Regions from separate parts of the Comamonas sp. C24C genome, predicted to be linked through region 1. Evidence: predicted binding sites of a transcription regulator. Region 1 holds the regulator's gene; each other region holds the start of a gene.
What was found. The regulator FNR, encoded in region 1, switches genes on or off when oxygen is low (the NO sensors DNR and NnrR bind a similar motif). The targets are predictions, from matches to a motif close to TTGATNNNNATCAA.
Positions count from the first base shown of each region.

Region 2: ACLBXN_RS23320 (hemerythrin domain-containing protein) is a predicted target of FNR. The motif match lies at 1,324-1,337, and genes of this name have one in related genera.
Region 3: ACLBXN_RS11355 (DASS family sodium-coupled anion symporter) is a predicted target of FNR. The motif match lies at 3,814-3,827, and genes of this name have one in related genera.

Region 1 covers NZ_JBKFBC010000002.1:490,778-495,906, forward strand. The annotation lists gene ACLBXN_RS05915 (FixH family protein) at 36-341, shown strand; gene ACLBXN_RS05920 (hypothetical protein) at 714-977, shown strand; gene fnr (fumarate/nitrate reduction transcriptional regulator Fnr) at 1,143-1,865, opposite strand; gene hemN (oxygen-independent coproporphyrinogen III oxidase) at 2,135-3,517, shown strand; gene ACLBXN_RS05935 (sulfite exporter TauE/SafE family protein) at 3,521-4,234, shown strand; gene ACLBXN_RS05940 (HD-GYP domain-containing protein) at 4,345-5,129, shown strand, end outside.
Region 2 covers NZ_JBKFBC010000017.1:9,357-14,485, reverse strand. The annotation lists gene ACLBXN_RS23330 (MlaD family protein) at 1-435, shown strand, start outside; gene ACLBXN_RS23325 (ABC-type transport auxiliary lipoprotein family protein) at 542-1,225, shown strand; gene ACLBXN_RS23320 (hemerythrin domain-containing protein) at 1,398-1,895, shown strand; gene ACLBXN_RS23315 (MarC family protein) at 1,987-2,634, opposite strand; gene ACLBXN_RS23310 (dienelactone hydrolase family protein) at 2,817-3,509, shown strand; gene ACLBXN_RS23305 (magnesium transporter CorA family protein) at 3,668-4,861, opposite strand; gene hemB (porphobilinogen synthase) at 4,994-5,129, opposite strand, start outside.
Region 3 covers NZ_JBKFBC010000005.1:144,126-149,254, forward strand. The annotation lists gene rpmJ (50S ribosomal protein L36) at 1-46, shown strand, start outside; gene rpsM (30S ribosomal protein S13) at 69-434, shown strand; gene rpsK (30S ribosomal protein S11) at 452-856, shown strand; gene rpsD (30S ribosomal protein S4) at 946-1,569, shown strand; gene ACLBXN_RS11335 (DNA-directed RNA polymerase subunit alpha) at 1,681-2,679, shown strand; gene rplQ (50S ribosomal protein L17) at 2,816-3,199, shown strand; tRNA gene ACLBXN_RS11345 (tRNA-Met) at 3,241-3,317, shown strand; gene ACLBXN_RS11350 (hypothetical protein) at 3,401-3,718, opposite strand; gene ACLBXN_RS11355 (DASS family sodium-coupled anion symporter) at 3,987-5,129, shown strand, end outside.

The DNA of each region.
Region 1 (5,129 bases):
ATTGGGCAGCCAGATTTCTGAAAAGAGGTTTAACCATGTCGGCAGCACAAGCCAAGGCCCTGCAAAAGGCCAAGATCATCCACCCCGAGGACGGCAAGCCCTGGTGGAAGTTTGCCCATGTCTGGCTCGTCATCGCCGGTCCCGCCGTGGTGGTGGTCGCGGGCATCGTGACCGCCTATATCGCCATGAGCAAGCCGGATCCCGTGATCGACCCCGACTACTATCGTCACGGCATTGAGATCAACCAGCGCCTCACCGAGAGCGAAAAAAGCCTGGCGCCAGCAGTGACGGGGCGCAACCATGCCGCGACGCCGGCCAAGGACCATCCGCTGGATCGCTGACCGAGATTTCAACGCATCCCAAGGCCACTTCCGCGGCCTTTTTTTGCGGCCCTGGTTGCAGGCTTTTCTGTAGCCGGTGTGCCGTGACGGCGTTCTATGTCTTGGTCGACAGAAGAGTCGGGAGGGCCCCTGCAGTTCTCGGCTGCCGGCAAGGGATGGCCGGGTGGAGTTCAACAACAGGAGCGCATAGCGCTTTGTTAAAGGCTATTTCAGATAGATATAGACCTCAAATCGATACACATAAAGCGCTGGAAGCTCTTCAAATAATAGCGGTCCAGGGTTTCCCATCTGAGTGCATGCCCTTGGTATGTCTGGGAAGGTCATGGCAATTGTGCAAAATAGGTTCAAACCCACAGGCCAAGGAGAATCGCGATGGATGCTCGACGCTGGATGTGGATTGTCTGGCCGGCTTTTCTGGCCGCGGCAATCATGGAAATGGTGGTATTTGCCTTTGTGGACCCGCTGGATATGCACTGGCTGGGCTCGCCACTGGAATGGTCGCGCAATGGCATTTACACCCTGGCCTTTTTTGCCTTCTGGGCGGTCACCGTGTTCAGCGGACTGATGACCGTCATGCTGGGGCGTTCGGCCAGCGATCTGAACCAGGGCATAGTCTCGGAGCCCCTGGTCGAGTAAGGTGCTGCGCACAGGACCGCAGTTTCGAACAGGTGGCGGCTCCGGATGGAGGGGCTGGCCGCTCGCTGTGTCGGCGGCCCTGTTAGCGGAAACTCCTGGCAGGCATTCGCCGCCATCAAAAAAGCCCGCTGTCTGCGGGCTTTGTCTTGAGGGCTGCTGTCGAAGTCAGTCCTGGCATTGCTGGCTGTTGACGATGCGCCTGAGCGCCTCGGTATCCAGAATGCGCAGATGGCGCTGTCGGACTTCGATGATGCCTTCCTCGGCGAACTTGGAGAAGGTGCGACTCACGGTCTCCAGCTTGAGGCCCAGATAGCTGCCGATTTCTTCACGCGTCATGCGCAGTACCAGCTCCGACTTCGAAAAGCCGCGTGCCGACAGACGCTGCACCAAGTTCAGCACAAAGGCCGCCAGACGCTCTTCGGCACGCATGCTGCCCAGCAGCAGCATCACGCCATGCTCGCGCACGATTTCGCGGCTCATGACCTTGTGCACATGATTTTGCAGTGCCGTGACTTCGCGCGAGAGCTGTTCGAGCTTGTCGAAAGGCATGATGCAGACTTCGGCATCTTCCAGCGCCACGGCATCGCAGGTGTGGTGGTCGTTGACGATACCGTCCAGACCGATGATCTCGCCGGCCATCTGAAAGCCCGTGACCTGGTCGCGACCGTCTTCGGTGGCCACGCTGGTCTTGAAGAAGCCGGTGCGAATGGCGTACAGCGAGGTGAACTCCTCGCCGTTGCGAAACAGCAGCCCGCCCCGTTTCACCTTGCGGCGCGTGGCCACAATTTCGTCAATGCGCTCCATTTGTTCATCGTCCAGGCCCATGGGCATGCACAGTTCACGCAGATTGCAGTTGGAGCAGGATGCTTTGATGGTCTGAAGATTCATGGGCTTTTCAGCAACGGCACAGACAGACTTGGAATGGAGAGTCGCGCCGGTCATTGACCTCGTAGTTAGTGATGAGTTGGATCAAATTGTCGCAGTACTTGCCTTGCGCTCTCTTGATATTCATCAAGGACAGTTGGATTGCCTTGGGGCACATTGTTTGCATTCATTCAAAAACATGTGCTTCTGCCCATTATGGGCATGATTTCCAGGATCTGATTTTCTTTGAAATCTGCTCAATGTGGAGTGTGGGCGCACCCTAACTTTCAGTTATGACCGCAGTCACGCCCGAGTTGCTGAGCCGCTTTGATATTCCCGGCCCGCGCTACACATCATTTCCAACAGCCGACCGTTTTGTTGAGGCTTTTGGTGCAGACGACTATATCCTGGCATTGAAACAACGCAAGACGCATTCGAGCTCACGTGCCTTGCCTTTGTCCGTTTATGTGCATGTGCCATTTTGCGAGTCGCTTTGCTATTACTGCGCCTGCAACAAGATCGTGACCAAGCATCATGAGAAGGCTGCCGAATATCTGGATTATCTGGGCCGTGAACTGGCCATGCATACCGAGCATTGCGGCAAAGGCCAGCTGGTAAGCCAGTTGCATCTGGGAGGCGGTACGCCGACCTTCTTCAGCGATGCCGAACTGCAGCAGTTGATGCTTCTGATGCGTGAGCATTTCAAGCTCGATCCAGCCGGCGAGTATTCCATCGAGGTCGATCCGCGTACCGTGAGCAACGAGAGGCTGAAGACACTCAAGGACATGGGCTTTAATCGCCTGAGCTTTGGCGTGCAGGATTTTGACCCCGCGGTGCAGAAAGCGGTGCACCGGGAGCAGCCAGCCGAGCAAGTCTTTGAGCTGGTGGCCGAGGCCCGCCGTCTGGGCTTTGTCTCCATCAATGTGGACCTCATCTACGGTTTGCCCAAGCAGACATCCGAGTCTTTTGCGCGAACGCTGGCCCAGGTCAACGAGTTGCGTCCCGACCGTATTGCTCTGTATGCCTATGCGCATCTGCCCGAGCGCTTCAAGCCGCAAAGGCGTATTGCATCGGCTGACTTGCCCATGGGACAGGAGAAGCTGAACATGCTCTCCGGCGCAATTGATGCCTTCATGAATGGCGGCTATGTCTATGTGGGCATGGATCACTTTGCGCTGCCCGACGACTCTCTGGCCATCGCCAAGCGTCAGGGGCGCCTGCATCGCAACTTCCAGGGCTACAGCACCCAGCCCGATTGCGACCTGATTGCACTGGGCGTATCGGCCATCGGCAAGGTGGGCGCCACCTACAGCCAGAACGTCAAGACCCTGGAAGAGTATTACGACGCCATTGATGGCGGCATGCTGCCCGTGCAGCGCGGATTGGCGCTCTCGCGTGACGATCTGGTGCGCAGAGCCATCATCATGGCCATCATGTGTCAGGGCTCCGTCCTGTATGAGCCGATGGAGCAGGCCTGGCTGATCAATTTCCGCGAGTACTTTGCTCGGGAGTTGGCTGCACTGGGGGAAATGCAGCGCAATGGCCTGGTTCAGCTATCCGACGAGGGCTTCAAGGTCACGGGCCTGGGCTGGTTTTTCGTGCGCGGAGTAGCCATGCTGTTTGATCGATATTTGCAGGCCGACCGAAACCGCACGCGCTTTTCGCGCATCATCTAGCGCATGTTGTTTTCGCTGGTCTGGACTGCTTTGATCATGGGGCTCGTGGGTGGGCCCCATTGTCTTGTGATGTGCGCTGCGCCCTGCAGCGTCGTGACGGGCGCAAGGCCTGCCAGCGACGGCCAGGTCATCGCCTTGCACGGCCTGCAAAAACGCCAATGGCTGCGCACCAGTTTGTTTCATCTGGGACGCATTGCCGGCTATGCCCTGCTGGGCGGAGTGGCGGCTGTGGCCATGGAGAGTCTGGCCTGGCTGACCAGTCAGACAACGGCCTTGCAGAAGCTCTGGACGCTGATGCATGTCGCGGTCATGGCCTGGGGTCTGGCCATGCTGGTGCAGGCGCGACAACCGGTGTGGCTGGAGCAGGCGGGGCGCTCTGTCTGGGCCAGGGTCCAGCCCTGGGTCGTCGCCCCGGGAGGGAGCCTGGCCGCGGGCTTTGCCTGGGCCCTGATGCCTTGCGGCTTGCTTTATTCGGCAGTGCTGGTGGCCGCGCTGAGTGGCGGAGTCTGGCAAGGTGCTCTGTCAATGGCGGCGTTTGCCATTGGCGGCGCAGTGTGGTTGCTGGCGGGCCCCTGGTTGTGGCAGCTGGGGCAGTCGCATCTCAATGCATTGCGGGCGCGCTGGGGCACCAGAATTGCGGGTTTGATGCTGATTGGTGTTGCGAGTTGGGCTTTGTGGATGGATCTGGTCTACAAACCCAGCCTTTGGTGCCGATAAGTCACACAGGAGGGGAATGTTGGTGCAGTTTGCATCCCAACAGACCCTAGTCATGGTTGAGCAGTCATGGAACTGCGGAATAATGTCTCATCTTGTGTGTAGCGCTCAAAGTGAATCGTTTCGTTGCTATTGATATCGGACAACTGCGAATTGGCATGTATGTCCATCTGGAGACTGGCTGGTTGCGCCACCCGTTTCCCGTCAGCAGCTTCAAGATTGTCAATGACGAGCAGTTGCAGACGCTCAGGACCCTGAAGCTCAAGGCCGTACAGGTTGATCTCTCCAGAAGCGATCTGGAGGAGGCTGTCACGCCTTCCGTCGCGCCTCCTCGGCCTGTTGTGAGCCATCCGGACAGCGATGCGCATGCCTGGCGAGACAGCATTCTGGGGGTGCAGTCCCGGTTTCTGGGTGCGGTTTCCGTATTTGACGATGTTCAGGCCCTGTTGCCTGCCAACCCCGAGCGGGCGCGCGCCACGACGGATCAGCTGGTTGCGCAGCAAGTCGTCAAACTGGCGCAGGCTCGTGATCTGAGTCTGCATCTGCTCGCGGATACGGGCGGTGCCACATTCGGTGTTCATGGAGTGAACGTTTCCGTGCTGAGCCTGTTGCTGGGCAAGACACTGGGCTTGCGCAACGATGTGCTGCAGGATCTGGGCACGGCAGCGTTGCTGCATGACATCGGCAAGCCAGGGCTGGAGATTTCCGCGTCGGCCAATGCACTGAATCAAGGCACGGATCGCATGCCGCTGCGAGAGACCGCCTATGCACGGCATGTGGGAGAGTCGGTGGCGTTGGCCCTGTCCATGGGCTATCCTCCTTCGGTCACGACGGCCATCGCCCAGCACCATGAGTGGGCCGATGGATCGGGCTTTCCGCTTGGCCTGCTGGCGACCGA
Region 2 (5,129 bases), on a different contig from region 1:
AGCGTGGCGCTGGACAATATCGCGGCCGCATCCGGAGGGATCAAGGATCTGGCCGAGACCATGAACAAGACGGCCAAGGACTTTCCTCAGCTCACGGCAGATGCGCACCAGACCCTGCAGTCCCTGACCAAGGCCGGCAATGCCGCCACGGGCGTGGCGACCGATCTGCAGCAGACCGTGCGCAAGGTCAATGCGCCCGACGGCCCGCTACAGCAGATTGCCGAGGGCACGCAGGCCCTGTCGCAGGCTGCCGAATCGCTGGGGCGCAGCACCTTGCCGCGCATGAACGGTGCGGCCGACGATGTCTCGCGCGCTGCGCGCACCATGGGCGCGGCGGCAGGCCGCTTCAATGACAACCCGCAGTCCGTCATCTACGGCCAGGGCCTGGGCCAGCCGGGCCCCGGCGAGCCCGGTTTCGTGGCTCCGGCCAAGTGAAGCGGCAACAAGGACACGACTTGCGCAAATTCGGACCAGGCAGGCGGTTTCTCGATGGAAATGCCTGCTGCCCATCCTGGCTGGCCTAAGTCCCAAAGGAATCAATATGGCAGACACAAAGATTTCATTCACCGGCCGCGGAGCATGGCGATTGCTGGGCGCTTCTTCACTGGTGCTGGCGCTAGCCGCCTGCTCGGGCCTGCCCACGGCACCCACGCAGCCGGTGCGCTATGACCTGGGCGTGGCCGACCTGGCCGCGCCCGCCGCGAATGCAGCCGCCTCTTCGGTGGCGCCGGTGCCGCTGGTGCTGGCCGAAGTCCAGGCTCCGGGTCTGCCCGAGGGCCTGACGGCCATGTTCTACCGCCTGAACTACAGCGACAGCCAGCAGCTGCGTGCCTACCAGAATGCGCGCTGGAGCCTGCCTCCGGCCCAGATGGTGGAGCAGCGCCTGCGCATGCGTCTGGGACTGGAGCGACCCGTGCTCTCGGGCAAGGACAATGTCCGCCCCCTGCTGGCCGACAAGCGCTCGATTGCGCAGCTGCGCGTGACGGTGGACGAGTTCAACCAGGTCTTCGACAACGCCAGCAACAGCCGTGCGCTGCTGCGTCTGAGCGCCAGCCTGATCGGTGCCGGCGAGAGTGCAGGCAACCAGTTGCTGGGCCAGAAGGTGTTCACGGTCGAAGTGCCATCCAGCTCAGCCGATGCGGCCGGTGGCGCACAGGCCATGGCGCGCGCCGTGGACGAGGCTGCGGCCCAGCTCAGCCGCTGGCTGCAGGGCTACGGGCGCTAGGCACTGTCCTGCCCCAAGTAGCGCCGCTCGGAAAGCCCTGCCATGCAGGGCTTTGTTGATTCTGGACAAGCCTCGGGCGCCTGCGGGCCGCCGCTTTGCTGATATGGGTCAATGGCCGCGCCAGGTCTTTTTCTTAAGCTGCCAGTTCCTCAATTTCGCGCAAGGAACTGCCATGGCCAGCCTCGAATGGAATGCCGCTCTCATCCTGGATTTTCCCGTCATGGACGCGGTGCATGAGGAGTTCGTCACCCTGCTGGCCCAGGTGGAGGCAGCCGCCGACGACCAACTGTGTGCGCTCTGGGACGAGCTGATTGCCCACACCCAGCAGCACTTCGATCAGGAGGACCGCTGGATGCAGACCACGGGATTTGCCACGGGCAACTGCCACAGCCAGCAGCACAAGGTGGTGCTGGCCGTCCTGCGCGAGGGGGCGGTCAAGGGGGAGCAAGGTGATCTGGCCACCATCCGCCATATGGCGGCCGAGCTCGGTCCCTGGTTCAGCCACCATGCGCAGAACATGGATGCCGCCCTGGCCCTGCACATGCGCCGCGCGGGCTTTGACCCGGTGACCGGCGCGGTGCTGGTGCCCGAGGCCTTGCCTGCAGAGCCGATCACCGGCTGTGGTGGTGCCTGTGGTGAGGCGGAAAAAATGGAAGTGGTAACTGCCTGAAGCTGGCACGCGCCAAGGCGAGAGACAGCGAGCAAGCGCCGCCACGCAGCGAAGCTGCCGTCCCCCTTGGGGGAAGCGGCATAGCCGGGGGTTAAGGGTATATCGCCGGAGAAGCCAGGATGGGGAAGATCTTGATCAGCCCTCCCGCCATCACCTCGATGGCCAGCGCGGCCAGAATCAGGCCCATGAGCCGGGTCATCACATTGATGCCGGTCTTGCCCAGCACGCGGGCAATCGGGTGGGCCAGCGAAAAGCACACCATGATGGCGGCGGCCACCACCACGCCATAGCCGACCAGCGCCACATGCTGCCAGATGGTGCGCGCCTGATCGGCATAGATCACCACGGTGGACATAGCGGCAGGCCCGGTTAGCAGCGGAATGGTCAGCGGCACGACGGCGATGCTGTTGCCCTCGGCGGCTTTTTCGACGCCGGCTGCCAGCGTGGCATTGTTGGGCCGGTCTTCGGCGGGGCGCGCGTTGAGCATGTTCATTGCGCTGATCAGCAGCAGCAGACCGCCGCCGACCTGAAAGCTCTGCAGCGAGATGTTGAAGAACTGCAGAATCTGTAACCCCAGCAGCGCACAGACTGCGATCACGCAGAAGGCAGCAAAGGCGGCGGTGCGAATGGTTTGCCAGCGCTGCTCTGCATCGAAGCCGGCCGTGTAGTGGATGAAGAACGGAACAATGGCCAGCGGGTTGATGATGGCAACCAGGGTGATCAGCGGCTTGATATCCATTACAGCTCGCCTCCGGGCATGGGTGGCTTCTTGCGACTGTCTGCCTTTTGTGGGGCCGGGATAGCTGGCATGAACACTCCTGTGAAAAAATGAGCGAATCGTCGACGCGGCACCAGCCATTACAGCATTGCTGGCGACCGCATCGCGGATTTCCCTTTTGAACCATGTTAAGGAGCTTCGCAATGGGCAGCTTTGTTGAACTGACAGCCGTGGATGGCGTAAAAACCCCCGCTTATGTGGCCATGCCCGAGGGCCAGGCACGCGGTGCCATCGTGGTGCTGCAGGAAATCTTCGGCGTGAACTCGCATATCCGCTCCGTGGCAGACCGCTATGCTGCCCAGGGCTATGTGGCCGTGGCCCCCGCCATGTTTGCCCGCGTCAAGCCCGATGTGGAGTTGGGCTACACCGAAGACGATATGAAGGCCGGCTTTGCTCTCAAGACTGCGGTGGAAGCCCTGCCCGAGCCTGGCGCGCTGCGCGATGTGGAGGCGGCTGTGGCCCATGCCGCGACGCTGGTGCCCGGCGGCAAGATCGGTGTGGTGGGCTTTTGCTGGGGCGGCCTGCTGACCTGGCGCTCGGCCTGCAATCTGGCCAGTGTTTCTGCCGCAGTCTGCTATTACGGCGGCGGCATGACGGGCGAGCTGGAAGCCAGCCGTCAGGCGCTGTGCCCGGTGCAGGCCCACTTCGGCAGCAAGGATCACTACATCTCGCTGGAGTCCGTCGAAGCCTTCAAGAAGGCACAGCCCCAGGCGCAAGTGCATGTCTACGACGCCGACCACGGCTTCAACTGCGACCAGCGCGGCTCCTACAACGAAGCGGCAGCCAAGCTGGCCGGCGAGCGCACGCTGGCTTTCTTTCAACAGCATCTGGGCTGATTGACGTTTGAAACAACAGCTTCCAGCGCTTATTAGATAAGCGCTGGAAGCTGTTTTTGCTTGAGTTTCTCGGTTGTCGTACGGCCGAAGACTGGGGCTGCTGGGCCGCAAATTTGCGGGCCTCAGCGAGGCGGTGCGTGCGGCACCAGCAGGGTCGCTTACTCGGCCTCTTCGCTTTCCAGGTAGCGGCGGCGCCAGAAATAGGCCACCAGCACCACGGTGATGATCACCATGGCCACCAGGGCCCAGATGAAGCCGTCCTTTTTGTGCACAAAGGGGATGAACTCGAAGTTCATGCCGAAGATGCCGGCAATCAGGTTTAGCGGCAGAAAGATGGCCGTCACCGTGGTCAGCGTGCGCATGATGTCGTTGGCGCGGTTGCTCTGTGCCGAAAAGTGCATCTGCACGGCGGTCTCGGCGCTTTGCTCCATGCGGTGAATATGGTGGGTCACGCGCTCTATATGTTCGAGCACGTCGCGCGAGCGCACGCGCAGCAACTCACGCTCATGCTGGCGTGCGGGGGTGTGCTCGGGCGGCCAGCCCTCCAGTGCCTCGGTCCAGTCCTGCACGGCGGCGCGCTGGTCTTCGCAGATTTCATCGAGCTGGTGCAGCGCCAGGCGCACATCGAGCACGCTGGCCCAGTTGCTGAAGCGCTTGTTGGGCTTGAGCAACGCCATCTGCCAGTGGTCGATCTGGCGCGTCAGCGTGCGGCGCAGGTCCAGGTAGCCGTCCACCATGCCGTTGACCATGCGCAGCATCAGGTCCGCAGGCTCCACGGGCATCTTGCTGCTGACCTGGCGGCCGTCAGTCTTGGCAGGGCCGGATATCAGGCGCTGCCAGAAGTTTTCCAGCACAAAGCAGCCGTCGGGATGCACGGACAGCAGGATCTGGTCATACAGCGCAAAGCCCACGGGCTGCGTTTCCACGCGTTGCAGCACCGGCGCTTCGCGCTGGCCGCTGTGGGCCAGGCTGTGGGATGGCGGCGGGGCGCTGGATGCCGCACTGCCGGTGCCGGCCGCCAGGGCAGGCGGTGCTGCCACGGCAGGCGCGGGCGAGGCGTGGCTGCCGTTGAGCGGCGGCAAATGGGCGTTGGCCAGACGGCGGAACACCAGCACGTCGTACACCGAGGTGTAGTCGTAATTGGAAGGGATGGCCGGATTCAGCAGGTCGGAGACATGCAGGTCCACGAGCGCGGAGCCGCCCAGCCTGGCCAGCATGGTCTGGACGGACGGCAGCTGAGCCTCCAGCTCCGAGCGTGTGCAGGAGACCCAGTAAAACCCCGTTGTCGCCGCCTGCGTGGGCAGTCCGTCAACAGGCTGGGCATAGAGGGGAGAGATATGCAGCACGCGCATGGGAATTGGCAGCCTCGATGTCAGTGCAAAAGCAGATGCAAAAACGGCCCGGGCCAGCAGCCCGAGCCGTCAGATCATGCCTGAAACGCCCTCAAACGCAAGCATGACCTGCGCTGATAGCTATCAATTTTGTTACAGGCCGCGCAGCTTCTTGGCGGCGTCGATGGCAAAGTAGGTCAGGATGCCGTCGGCGCCGGCGCGCTTGAAGGCCAGCAGGGCTTCCATCATCACGGCGTCGTGATCGAGCCAGCCATTGGCTGCCGCGGCC
Region 3 (5,129 bases), on a different contig from region 1:
GCGCGTGATCTGCACTGACCAGCGCCACAAGCAGCGCCAAGGTTGATTGAAAGCATTAGAGGACTAATATGGCACGTATTGCTGGCATTAACATCCCGCCGCACAAGCATGCTGAAATCGGCCTGACTGCCATCTTTGGCATCGGTCGCACTACAGCTCGCAAAATCTGCGAAGCATGCGGTATCGAGTATTCCAAGAAGGTCAAGGACCTGACGGACGCTGATCTGGAAAAGATCCGTGACTTCCTGAATCCCATGACTCTGGAAGGTGATCTGCGTCGCGAAACCACCATGAACATCAAGCGTTTGATGGACATTGGTTGCTACCGCGGTTTCCGTCATCGTCGCGGCCTGCCCATGCGCGGTCAACGTACCCGCACGAACGCTCGTACTCGCAAGGGTCCGCGCAAGGGTGCAGCGGCTCTGAAGAAATAAGAGATTGAAAGATCATTATGGCTAAGTCTCCCGCAAACAACGCAGCTGCTCGCGTTCGCAAGAAGGTCCGTAAGAATATTTCTGACGGTATTGCGCACGTGCACGCTTCGTTCAACAACACGATCATCACCATCACCGACCGTCAAGGCAACGCTCTGTCGTGGGCTTCGTCGGGTGGCCAGGGCTTCAAGGGTTCGCGTAAGTCGACTCCCTTTGCTGCTCAGGTTGCTTCGGAAGTGGCCGGTCGTGCTGCTATCGAACAGGGCATCAAGAACCTGGAAGTCGAAATCAAGGGTCCCGGTCCTGGCCGTGAATCCTCGGTTCGCGCCCTGGGTGCTCTGGGTATCCGCATCACTTCCATTTCGGACGTGACACCGGTTCCCCACAACGGCTGCCGCCCTCAAAAGCGTCGTCGTATCTAATTTTTTATCAAGCCCACCGCCGCCCAGGTGCATTTGCATCGCGGGCGGCTCCCGTGTTTGCGCACGGTAGATGACACAAAGGAAATCAAGTGGCACGCTATATTGGCCCCAAGGCAAAACTCTCCCGCCGCGAAGGCACCGATCTGTTCCTGAAGAGCGCTCGTCGCTCCATCGCAGACAAGGCTAAGTTCGACACCAAGCCTGGTCAGCATGGCCGCACTTCCGGTCAGCGCACTTCCGACTACGGTCTGCAACTGCGCGAAAAACAGAAGGTCAAGCGCATGTACGGCGTGCTGGAGAAGCAATTCCGCCGCTACTTCGAAGCAGCTGACCGCAAGCGTGGCAACACTGGTGCCAACCTGCTGTCCCTGCTGGAATCGCGTCTGGACAACGTCGTGTACCGCATGGGCTTCGGCTCCACTCGCGCTGAAGCACGTCAGCTGGTGTCGCACAAGGCTATCACCGTGAACGGCCAGTCCGTGAACATTCCTTCCTACTCCGTGAAGGAAGGCGACGTGGTTGCCCTGCGTGAAAAGTCCAAGAAGCAAGCTCGCGTGGTCGAAGCTCTGCAACTGGCTGCTCAAGTGGGCTTCCCCGCATGGGTGGAAGTGTCTGCTGACAAGGCAGAAGGTACTTTCAAGAAGTCTCCTGACCGCGATGAATTCGCAGCTGACATCAACGAATCCCTGATCGTTGAGTTGTACTCGCGTTAATCTTTAGCAGCGACATTTCTGTAACCGTCCCCACGGCGCGAGGCATCGCGCCGTGGGTGCTTCACCAGCCTTACCGGTGTAACGAGCCGAGGGTATTGAGAGGAAGTCTGCATGCAAACGAATTTGCTGAAGCCCAAGACAATCAATGTCGAGCAACTTGGTCACAACCGTGCCAAGGTTGTTCTGGAGCCGTTTGAGCGTGGCTACGGTCATACGCTGGGCAATGCCCTGCGCCGTGTTCTGCTCTCCTCCATGGTGGGTTACGCAGCGACGGAAGTGACGATTGCTGGAGTGCTGCATGAGTACTCCTCCATCGACGGTGTCCAGGAAGATGTGACGAACATCCTGCTGAACCTCAAGGGTGTGGTGTTCAAGCTGCACAATCGTGACGAAGTCACCCTGAGCCTGCGCAAGGATGGCGAAGGTGTTGTCACTGCCCGTGACATTCAGACCCCCCACGACGTAGAAATCGTCAACCCTGATCATGTGATTGCCCATCTGTCGCAAGGCGGCAAGCTGGACATGCAGATCAAGGTGGAAAAGGGCCGCGGCTATGTGCCCGGCAACGTGCGCCGCTACGGTGACGAATCGACCAAGTCGATCGGCCGTATCGTGCTCGACGCTTCGTTCTCGCCCGTCAAGCGCGTGAGCTACGCTGTCGAATCCGCACGTGTGGAACAGCGTACCGATCTGGACAAGCTGGTTCTGGAAATCGAAACCAACGGTGCCATCACCGCTGAAGACGCAGTGCGCGCATCCGCCAAGATCCTGGTGGAACAGCTGGCAGTGTTTGCCCAGCTCGACGGTGGCGATATCGCCAGCGTGTTCGACGCTCCTGCCGGTGGCCGCGGTGCTGCCACCTCGTTCGATCCCATCCTGCTGCGTCCTGTGGACGAGCTCGAGCTCACCGTGCGTTCTGCCAACTGCCTCAAGGCAGAGAACATTTACTACATCGGTGACCTCATCCAGCGTACCGAAAACGAGCTGCTCAAGACTCCCAACCTGGGTCGTAAGTCGCTCAATGAGATCAAGGAAGTTCTGGCTTCCCGCGGTCTGACGCTGGGCATGAAGCTCGAAAACTGGCCACCAGCTGGCCTGGAAAAGCGTTAATCGCTACAATAGAGGACTTTGCTGAAATCGAATGGTTTTGGCAAAGTCCAAGTGCCTCGGGCAGTACCTGATACGGCTGCCTGATTTAATTTAATAAAGATCTCCGGATAAAAACGGGGAGCAAAGGAAAAGCACCATGCGTCACGGCAACGGCCTCCGCAAACTGAACCGCACTTCTGCACACCGCAAGGCAATGCTGCAGAACATGATGAACTCGCTGATCGAGCACGAAGCCATCAAGACCACGGTCCCCAAGGCCAAGGAACTGCGTCGCGTCATCGAGCCCATGATCACTCTGGCCAAGGTTGACACCGTGGCTAACCGCCGTCTGGCTTTTGACCGTCTGCGCGACCGCGACAGCGTGACCAAGCTGTTCAACGTGCTGGGTCCCCGCAACGCTCAGCGTCCCGGCGGCTACACACGTATCCTGAAGATGGGCTTCCGCGTGGGCGACAACGCTCCCATGGCCTATGTGGAACTGGTTGAGCGCGCTGAAGAAGTCGCTGCAGCAGCTGAATAAGCCTCGAGCAGGCTGCAAAGCCTGCTATAATTTGGAAATACCGCGCGATGGAGCAGTCTGGTAGCTCGTTGGGCTCATAACCCAAAGGTCGGAGGTTCAAATCCTTCTCGCGCAACCAAATTGAAAAGGTCACGACAATGTCGTGGCCTTTTTTTTGTCCATTTTCTCCATGGGCCAAAAGGCGGCACCCGCCTTGACTCGTCATACCCCCGACTGCGTGCCTGAGCGACGGCGCAGGTGCTCGCGTACGCGGTCGGCGATCACCTGGGCGATTTCCGGGCTGAGCACCTCGCTGATATGCAGCACCTCGGTGTAATGCAGATAGAGCAGACCGCGCAAGGTCCGGAATGCCGTCTCATGCGCGGCCCCGCAGATGCCTACATCGTTGGCCAGCACGCGCTCCACGGCACCGGGCTCAAGCAGCCGGATCTTGCAGATAGCTGCCTGATGCAGGATCTCCAAGTCTATTTCCTCAAGGCGGTTTTCCCATTCATCGGGCAAGAATCGGTTCGCTGGCATGTAGGGTGGCTCTCCTGCTCAATCCATGGACATATGTCCCAGCCCCGGATGCTGGCATACCGCGGGCCTGGCCGTCGGTTTTGCTTCCATAAGTCTTGATGCCGATCAAATGCCGACAAGGTGAACGTCGGCCTGGGGGCGAGGCCGTGCGGCACTGCATCATGATGCCAGTCTGCGACCTGAGCACCAATGCCCGTCCGTGTCTACTGGATTTCTCCGAGCTGAGGTATGGTGTCTCGATGCGCTGCAGGTAAAGAAAAGGACTTGTATGTTCGAGAAAATCGTCTCGATGTTCCGCTACCTCAAAGCGGCCGTGCCGTTTCGGCTGGTGCCTGCACTGGTTGCCACCCTGGTGCTGATCGGTCTGCTGCTGACGCCGGTGCCGGCTGGGCTGGATAGCAAGGCATGGCAGCTGGTGGCCATCTTTCTGACGACTATCGTGGCGATCATTCTCAAGGTCATGCCCATAGGCGTGATGGCTCTGATGGCGATTGTCATCGTGTCGCTGTCTCAGGTCACTTCCAGCTCATCCAAGGGCGCGATCACGGATGCGCTGAGCAGCTTTGCAAACCCCTTGATCTGGCTGATCGTGGTGGCGGTTCTGATCTCGCGCGGCCTCAAGAAGACGGGGCTCGGCAACCGCATCGGCCTGCTGTTCATTGCGCTGATGGGCAAGCGCACCATAGGCATCGGTTACGGACTTGCGATCTGCGAGCTGGTGCTGGCCCCGTTCACGCCAAGCAACACGGCGCGCGGCGGCGGCATCGTGCATCCGATCATGAAGTCCATTGCCAATGCCTTTGAGTCGGACCCGGCCAAGGGAACGCAAGGCAAGGTAGGGACCTATCTGGCACTGGTCAACTACCACTCCAACCCGATCACCTCGGCCATGTTCCTGACCGCTACGGCGCCCAATCCTCTGGTTGTGGACCTGGTGGCCAAGGCCACGGGCCAGTCCCTGCATCTGAGCTGGACAAGCTGGGCGCTTTACATGCTGCTGCCAGGCCTGTTGTGTCTGCTGCTGATGCCGCTGGCGGTCTATCTGCTGTCGCCTCCCGAGCTCAAGGCTACGCCCAATGCCGTGGAATACGCTCGTGCCGAGATGGTCCGTATGGGCCCGCTGTCGGGCAAGGAGCGGGTGATGCTCGGGACCTTCGGCATGATGCTGCTGCTGTGGGCCAATGTGCCGCAGATGCTCTTCGGTCCGGCCTTCACGCTGGACCCGACCGTGGTGGCTTTTCTCGGTTTGTTCGCCTTGATCATCACGGGCACCATCGACTGGGATGATGTGCTGTCCGAAAAAAGCGCCTGGGATACGCTGATCTGGTTCGGTGCCCTGGTCATGCTGGCCGAGCAGCTCAACAAGCTAGGGGTGGTCGCCTGGTTTGCCGATGGTCTGAAGAATGCCATC